Regions from separate parts of the Cedecea sp. NFIX57 genome, predicted to be linked through region 2. Evidence: predicted binding sites of a transcription regulator. Region 2 holds the regulator's gene; the other holds the start of a gene.
What was found. Region 2 encodes PurR, which represses purine synthesis genes. Its sites were predicted from a motif close to CANGCAAACGTTTGCNTG; they were not measured.
Positions count from the first base shown of each region.

Region 1: pyrD (quinone-dependent dihydroorotate dehydrogenase) is a predicted target of PurR. The motif match lies at 2,177-2,194, and genes of this name have one in related genera.

Region 1 covers NZ_FXAS01000022.1:50,735-55,156, forward strand. The annotation lists gene ssuD (FMNH2-dependent alkanesulfonate monooxygenase) at 1-499, opposite strand, end outside; gene B9Y90_RS18120 (sulfonate ABC transporter substrate-binding protein) at 496-1,473, opposite strand; gene ssuE (NADPH-dependent FMN reductase) at 1,466-2,041, opposite strand; gene pyrD (quinone-dependent dihydroorotate dehydrogenase) at 2,289-3,299, shown strand; gene zapC (cell division protein ZapC) at 3,453-3,995, shown strand; gene B9Y90_RS18140 (YcbX family protein) at 3,992-4,422, opposite strand, start outside.
Region 2 covers NZ_FXAS01000026.1:64,181-68,602, forward strand. The annotation lists gene punC (purine nucleoside transporter PunC) at 1-541, opposite strand, end outside; gene punR (DNA-binding transcriptional activator PunR) at 656-1,594, shown strand; gene purR (HTH-type transcriptional repressor PurR) at 1,591-2,616, opposite strand; gene cydH (cytochrome bd-I oxidase subunit CydH) at 2,909-2,998, shown strand; gene sodB (superoxide dismutase [Fe]) at 3,082-3,663, opposite strand; gene B9Y90_RS19615 (C40 family peptidase) at 3,836-4,422, opposite strand, start outside.

The DNA of each region.
Region 1 (4,422 bases), on a different contig from region 2:
CCGGAGGATAGAGCAGCTTCGCGCCTTTCACTTTGATGTGCTTGCCGTCGTAATCGACTGTTTCGCCTTCGAGGACGCGCCGCCAGATACGGGTAAACTCTGCCGAGGCCTCATAGCGCTCTTCATGGTCAAGAAATACCCCTTCTGCAGCCAGTTCCTCGGCGTCACCTCCGGTCACCAGGTTGAACAATGCCCGCCCGTTGGAAAGGCGGTCCAGCGTGGCGGCCTGGCGAGCGGCAAGAGTAGGGGAGACAACGCTCGGGCGCAGCGCGACCAGGAACTTAAGTCGTTGAGTGACCGGGATCATTGAGGCGGCGACCAGCCAGGCATCCTCGCAGGAACGTCCGGTCGGGATCAGCACGCCGGTGAAACCGATGCGGTCGGCGGCCTGGGCGATTTGCTGCAGATAGCCGTAGTCGACCGGACGCGCGCCCGTATCGCTGCCAAGATAGTGACCATCACCGTGGGTGGGTAAAAACCAGAACAGGTTAAGACTCATGACTTAGCTCCTTGTGTCGCGCCAGCGGGTTGCCAGATGCGGGTTCGGATATCGACTTTCTTTGGAACAAGGCGATTATCATAAAACAGGTCGGCGGTATTTTGTTGTTTGGCGGCCGTCGCCTCGCTGACAGGCGTAATTTCAGAAGGGGGGCGATGGTCGAAATAAGTGGCGATCACCACCTCCGGCAGGCCCATCGTTTTGGCGAGCAGAGCGACGCTTTCTGCCCGCTGCGTGCGGGTGAGTGCATCGGCATCGCTAAAGGTTTTCAGGACCTGTTGAAGAAACGGGCCATTCGCTTCCGCATAAGGGCGGGAAGCTAAATAGAACGATCCGGTTTGGTTCAGTTCGCTGCCGTCCGTTAAGACGCGAACGCCGCCGTTTAACAGTGCGGCCGAATAGTACGGATCCCAGATAGCCCAGGCATCGACATTCCCCTGCTGAAAGGCCGCGCGGGCATCGGCGGGGGTCAGGTAAGCGGGCTGAATATCGGAAAACTTCAGTCCGGCTTTTTGCAGCGCGCGCAAAACCAGGTTGTGGGAGCTGGAGCCTTTCTGGAAGGCAATCTTATGGCCTTTTAAATCCGCCACGGTTTTCAGGGGGCTATTTTCGGGGACCAGGATCACTTCCGCTTTCGGTTTAGGCGGCTCGGCACCGACATACAGCAAATCTGCCCCGGCGGCCTGTGCGAAAATAGGTGGGATATCACCTGTGCTCCCCAAATCAATGCTGCCGACGTTCAGCGCCTCCAGCATCTGTGGCCCGGCGGGAAACTCAACCCACGAGACTTTGGTGTTCGGATATTGCTTCTCCAGGAGCTGGTGGCTCTTGGCTAACACCATACTGACGGAGCCTTTTTGGTAACCAATGCGCAGCTGTTCCGGGCTGCTGTCTGAGGCATTGCTGTAGGTTGAAAAGGCGAGCAGGCCGGCAAATGCCAGCCACGGAGAGCGGCGTTTGAGCAGATTAAACATGGCTCACCCCCCGGGCGTCAAACGGCGACGGGACCGCAAAGTCACGGCGGTGCAGAGCCTGCCAGAAGGTTTCCAGCGCTTCGTCCAGACGTTTTTGCAGGTTGGGCGTGAACTGAGGTTTGTGCTGGTAATCTGCTATCTGGCTGTCGTCGGCAAAAACGCCGTGCAGAATCTCTTGCGCTTTGAGCGCATTCAGCACCGGCTTAAGGGCATAGTCCACGGCGAGCATATGCGCCACGGTACCTCCGGTGGCGAGAGGCAGAACAACCTTCTTCTCTAATGCACGCTCGGGGAGCAAATCGAGCAGCGTTTTTAGCGCCCCTGAAAACGAGGCTTTGTAGACCGGCGTGGCGATAATCAGGCCGTCGGCGGTGCTGAGTTGTTCGGTGAGCGCCAGCAGCGCCGGGCTGTCGAATCGGGCGTAGAGCAGGTCTTCCGGCGCGAAGTTCTGTAAGTGCCAGTGATAAACTTCAACATCCAGGGCGCTCAGCTTCTCCCGCGCATACTCCAGCAGCGAGCTGGAACGGGACGGGTAGCGAGGGCTTCCGGCCAGGGTAATCACACGCATCACGACTCCTTATAACTAATTGTTTGCTTTTATCTAACATTGATAACAATTAGCGTGATACTCGCAGAGATGATTTCCGTGGCTAAGTGATTTTTCCGGGATAGATTTGCGAAAAAGCGCATATTGCGCGGCGGATAAGAAAACGTTTGCTTCTATTCAGGCTTTTTTGCGACAGGTCAATTCCAATCATCCCCGGGATCGTGAATAATAACGCCCCGGTCTGCACACCGGGAATCCAGGAGAGTTCATGTACTACCCCTTCGTTCGTAAAGCCCTTTTTCAGCTCGATCCAGAGCGCGCTCATGAGTTAACTTTTCAGCAATTACGCTTTGTCACCGGAACGCCACTTGAGTGGCTGGTGCGTCAGAACGTGCCGTCAAAACCTGTGACCTGCATGGGGTTAACGTTCAAGAATCCGCTGGGCTTAGCCGCGGGCCTGGATAAAAACGGGGAATGCATTGATGCCTTCGGGGCGATGGGCTTTGGCTCCATTGAGATTGGCACCGTCACGCCGCGTCCGCAGCCGGGGAACGACAAGCCGCGTATCTTCCGTCTGGTGGAAGCCGAAGGGCTGATTAACCGCATGGGGTTTAATAATCTCGGGGTGGATAACCTGGTCGAAAACGTAAAAAAAGCGCATTTCGACGGCGTGCTCGGGATTAATATCGGCAAGAACAAAGATACCCCCGTTGAACAGGGTAAAGATGATTATCTGATCTGCATGGATAAGATTTATCCATATGCTGGCTATATTGCGATCAACATCTCATCACCGAATACGCCAGGGCTGCGTACCTTGCAATACGGAGAAGCGTTAGACGATCTTTTAAGCGCCATTAAAAATAAGCAACAAGCGCTGCAAGCGATCCACCATAAATATGTTCCTGTGGCAGTGAAGATCGCGCCGGATCTTTCTGAAGAGGAATTGATCCAGGTGGCAGATAGTTTAGTTCGCCATAATATTGACGGGGTCATTGCAACCAATACGACTTTAGACCGTAGCCTTGTCCAGGGCATGAAGCACTGCGATGAAACCGGGGGCTTGAGCGGGCGTCCTGTGCAATTAAAAAGCACGGAAATTATTCGTCGTCTGTCTCAGGAATTAAATGGTCGGTTACCGATTATCGGCGTCGGTGGTATTGATTCAGTCGTCGCCGCTCGCGAGAAGATGGCAGCGGGAGCTTCACTGGTTCAAATATACTCAGGTTTCATTTTTAAAGGCCCACCGCTGATTAAAGAAATCGTTACCCATCTCTGATCATTTACCTTTTACAGACAACCAGGGCTTTATTTTCAGCCCTGGTTGTTTTATATTCCGCTACTGTTGCTTATTTAAACATATTGGTCTTTTATTAATATGGTGAGAATTTGAGTAGCAATTCAGCAGCGGGATAAATGAAGGGTAAGCATTATGCGAATAAAACCGGACGATAACTGGCGTTGGTATTTCGATGAAGAGCACGATCGAATGATGCTCGATTTGGCCAATGGTATGCTTTTCCGTTCGCGCTTTCCTCGCAAAATGCTAACCCCGGATGCCTTTGAAAATTCAGGCTTTTGTGTGGATGATGCGGCACTTTATTTTTCTTTTGAAGAAAAATGCCGTGATTTACCGTTAGGGAAAGAACAGCGTGCCGAGCTGGTGCTCAACGCTCTGGTCGCGATTCGCTTCCTCAAGCCGCAGATGCCGAAAAGCTGGCATTTTGTCTCGCATGGGGACTGTTGGCAGCCGGGTATCGGAGATGGTGCCTGCGTGTGGCTAAGCGAAAATATGCAGCAGGTTAACCTGCTGGTGGTTGAAACCGGTGATAACGCCGCGCTTTGCCTGCTTGCTCAGCAGGGGCTCACGTTAGCGGGCCGAACCATGAAGCTAGGGGATGCCATTAAAGTCATGAATGACCGACTGAAACCGCAGCCTTTAAGCAGTGGCCTCAGCCTCGATCAGGCCGTTTAGCGCAGCGCCACGCTCACATTCCCTGCGGGCACGCAGCTGCAGCATAAGATGGTGCCGTCCGCGCCAATCGCGCCTTTCTTCAATGCCTTCACTTCGCCATTCAGTAACCGAATCCGACAGCTTCCGCAGATCCCGGCCCGGCAGGAATAGGGGACGCGGATCCCTTTGTTTTCCAATTGTTCCAAAAGAATTTGCTGGTTATTGCCCTGGAACGTCGTGCCTTCCCAGTCAATATTGACGCTGCTTTCAGGCTGGCTCTGAGGTTCGAGGTTTTCCACCACTTCGCCAGGGCCATAAACATTCGCCGGTCTGTGGGCCAGGACTTCCAGTTCGTCGCCCACGCGAATAACTCCGCTGTTACGGGCAATTAAGTTCTGACCGAAATCTACTGCACCACTATTATCCTGCGCGGTGCGGAACCCCTGCA
Region 2 (4,422 bases):
TGAGGCGCAGCGTAGGGATCATCAACAGCAAAGCGACAGCAAACAGCACGGCGAAAATCGCCTGCCATTCAAAATGGTTCAGCAGCCAGCTGCCTAGCAGCGGGGCCAGCGCCGGGGAAAGCCCGACCAGCGGCATGATGGTGGCAAAAATGCGACCAGCACGGTTGGCGGGGTAATAGTCAGTCACCAAAGCCTGCCAGCTAACGGCTGCCGAACAGACGCCCACGGCCTGAATAAAGCGCAGCACCAGCAGTGTGGTGGCATCCTGCACCCAAAGCATGCCGATACAGCCGATGGCAAACATAGCCAGGCCAATCAACAGCACGGGTTTTCTCCCGAAGCGGTCGGAAAGCGGGCCCCACATCAACTGGGCAAAAGCAAAGCCGGCGAGGAACAGGCTCAGGCTGGCGCTTACCGCAGAGGCGGTGGTGCCCAGATCTTGTTGAATGGCGGCGAAGGCGGGCAGGTACATGTCGGTGGCCAGGAAGCCCAGCACGCTCAACCCCGCGAGCCAGATAAGAAATCCCTTTGATGGTTGCATATTTCACTCTTGATTTTGATAGCAGGTTAACGGGGCAGGAGTCTACGGAGTGCAAAACCGCTTGTGAAACGCTAATATTTGCGAGTTGAATTCAAATTTTTTGCAGGCAAAAACATGTGGTCTGAATATTCACTGGAAGTGGTTGATGCTGTGGCTCGAAACGGCAGCTTTAGTGGCGCGGCCCAGGAGCTGCATCGCGTGCCCTCTGCCATCAGCTACACGGTGCGTCAGCTTGAAGAGTGGCTGGCCGTGCCGCTGTTTGAACGGCGTCACCGGGACGTTGAGTTGACCGCCGCCGGGGCGTTTTTTCTCAAGGAAGGTCGGTCTGTTATCAAAAAAATGATGGCAACGCGCCAGCAGTGTCAGCAGATAGCTAACGGCTGGCGCGGGCACTTGTCCATTGCGGTAGACAATATTGTTAAACCTGAACGTACCCGCCAGCTGGTGCTGGATTTTTATCGTCATTTTCCGGATATCGAATTACGCATTTCTCAGGAAGTGTTCAATGGCGTGTGGGACGCGCTGGCGGACGGACGGGTTGAGGCGGCGATTGGCGCCACGCAGGCGATCCCGGTCGGGGGGCGCTATGCGTTTCGGGACATGGGCGCGCTTAGCTGGCGCTGCGTGGTGTCTGCCGCTCATCCGCTTGCGCAACGGGAAGGTATTATTCTGGATGACGACATTCGTCCCTGGCCGTCCCTTGTGCTGGAAGACACATCCCGTTCTCTGCCCAAGCGTATTACCTGGCTGCTGGACAACCAGCGCCGGGTGGTGGTGCCGGACTGGGCGTCCGGGGCGGATTGCCTGATGGCAGGATTATGCATTGGCATGGTGCCGACGCACATTGCCCAGCCGTGGCTCGTCAGGGGCGACTGGAAGGAGTTAACGCTGGAAAACCCGTTCCCGGACGCGGCCTGCTGCCTGACGTGGCGGCAAGATGATGCCTCGCCCGCGCTGAGCTGGTTGCTGGATTATTTGGGCGACAGTGAGACGATGAATCAGGAGTGGCTGCAGGAGCCGGGTAACATACTTCCGGCTCCCGAAGAGGCTTAGCGGCGGTAATCGCGGAACGGGCCGTCGGCCACCGAGCGGCGTTCAATCAGACGCGGATGGACTTCAATCGTCTGCGACTCTTCGCGCTTATTAATGATGCGGTCGAGCAGCATGTTAAAGGCCGTTTCGCCCAGGCGCTCTTTCGGCTGGTGGATAGTGGTCAGCGCCGGAGAGAAATAGCGGGCGTTGCGCACGTTATCGTAGCCGATGATAGAAATGTCCTGCGGCACGCGCAGCCCCATTTCGTCCGCGGCGCAAATAGCACCCATCGCCATAATATCGCCGCCGCAGAAAACGGCAGTAGGGCGATGCGGTTGATTAAGCAGTTGCTGCATGGCGCGGTAACCGGACTCTGGTTCGAAATCACCCTGAACCACCCAGTTATCCGGCACTTTGATATTGGCTTCTTCAAGCGCCTTCAGGAACCCTGCATGGCGGCCGCCGCCGGTGTTACGCTCCAGCTGACCCGGGATAGCACCGATATCGCGATGGCCACGTTCAATCAGGTAGCGGCCTGCGAGGTAGCCGCCGTGGAAGGCGTTATCAACTACGGAGTCGGTAAAGTCGGCACGAGCTTCGCCCCAGTCCATCACTACCATAGGAATATGGCGGTACTCTTCCAGGGTTGAAAGCAGCGTATCAGGGTATTCGGAGCACATGACCAGCAGTCCGTCTACGCGCTTTTGCGCCATCATGGACAGGTACGCGCGCTGCTTTTCAAAGTTATTGTGCGCGTTGCCCAGAATCAGGGTGTAGCCCTTGGCGAAACAGCTGTTCTCAACGGATTCAATAATTTCCGCAAAATAAGGGGCTTCGCTTGAGGTGGCGAGCAGGCCGATAGATTTGGTGTGGTTGACCTTCAGGCTGCGCGCCACGGCGCTCGGCGAATAGTGCAGCTCTTTGATGGCCGCCCAGACGGCGTTGCGCGTCTCTTCCGCCACAAAACGGGTCTTGTTAATGACATGTGACACAGTGGTGGTGGAAACGTTTGCGCGCTTCGCTACGTCCTTAATCGTTGCCATTAGATGTCACTCCAGACCATATCGTAAACTCCTGATAACTCATGTGTTAAACGTTTGCCTTCGCTAACTCCTGGGGCAACACGTTGGTTGCAGGCCTGTCGGGGATGCGACATACAGCGGGAGGAGGGCGTTGCCGGGCGATACGCGGTAAATTAGCGAAGGATTTTGGCTTATCCCGGGGCAAAGTGGAAGAGGGAAAACCGATATCTGTGCAAATCCAGCAGGATTTTTATCGCTAATTGTGGGAAAATCACCCCACATACACTTTGTAGGGAAATAAAAGGAGCTTACGATGAGTACCGATCTGAAGTTTTCCGTGGTGACGACGGTTATCGTGCTGAGTCTGATTGTTGCCGGGGCGCTTACTGCCGTTCTGCACTGATTTACAAAGGGCCGCGAAAAGCGGCCCTTCTCTTAAACAGAAGAAAAGCGTTGCTTCCCTCCTTCGTATTTAACCGCTAAACATCAGCCCGCCAGGTTTTGCGCAACAAATTCCCAGTTGACCAGCGCCCAGAAATGGTCGAGATAGACCGGGCGCGCGTTGCGGTAGTCGATGTAGTAAGCGTGTTCCCACACGTCCACGGTCAGCAGCGGTTTTGCTCCGGTTGTGAGCGGGGTGCCTGCGTTAGAGGTCGAGACGATAGCCAGGCTGCCGTCGCTATTTTTCACAAGCCAGGTCCAGCCGGAGCCAAAGTTTTTGATGGCCGCTTCGGTGAACTGCTTTTTAAAGGCTTCCACGCTGCCAAAGGCGTGATTGATGGCGGCCAGCACGTCACCGGTCGGCTCCCCGCCGGCATTCGGCGCCAGGCAGTGCCAGTAGAACGTGTGGTTCCAGACCTGAGCCGCGTTATTGAAGATCCCGCCGTCAGATCCTTTCACAATCTCTTCCAGCGTTTTGCCTTCAAACGGGCTGCCTTTGATCAGATTATTCAGGTTAGTGACGTAGGTCTGGTGATGTTTGCCGTAATGGTATTCGAGGGTTTCGGCTGAAATATGCGGTGCCAGCGCATCTTTGGCATAGGGCAGGGCGGGTAGTTCGAACGACATGGCTTCACTCCTTGTTATTTTGTTTCACAATATAACTACAATTTGTGTAGTTATAAGGTTAGCAAATTACAGCTGAGTGAAAAAGCCAAATGAAACAACAAAATAAAACAGCCCGTTGCCGGGCTGTTAACATTTTAATCAGTTTTATTAGTCCTAAAGGGCGCGGAGAAGATTAACGAATAGTTTTCGGCGTCATCACCCGGCGAGCACCCACGTAGTGGCGCTGCCAGTAATCTTCGCTGAGGGAGGTGATCTGAATATCGCGACCGCTGCGCGGGGACTGAATAAACTTCCCGTTGCCGACGTAGACACCAACGTGATCGGCGGTGCCACGGCCCTGGGTACGGAAGAACACCAGGTCGCCGCTTTCCAGTTCACCGCGGTCAACGGAAGAGGCATCACGCAGGTGATACATTTCGTTGGCGGTACGCGGAATACGGATATTGACCAGATCTTTATAGGCGTAATAAATCAGCCCGCTGCAGTCGAAACCGGTGCGCGGGGAAGTGCCACCCCAGCGATACGGTTTACCAATTTGCCCCATCAGCTTGTTCATGGCCGTTTTTTGCGCTTTCTGCACGCGCACTTTATGCGCCTGCGCGATGGTCAGATTTTTTTCCGACTTCACCTTAACGCACTGCTTTTTATGCCCTTTACGATGGGTGCATTTTTCAGTGTAGGCAACGGTAGCGGAGGCTGGCTGTACGGCTAATTTCTGCGAGGTTTTTTTACTGCTGGTTTTAGCGAGGGTGCTGCTTT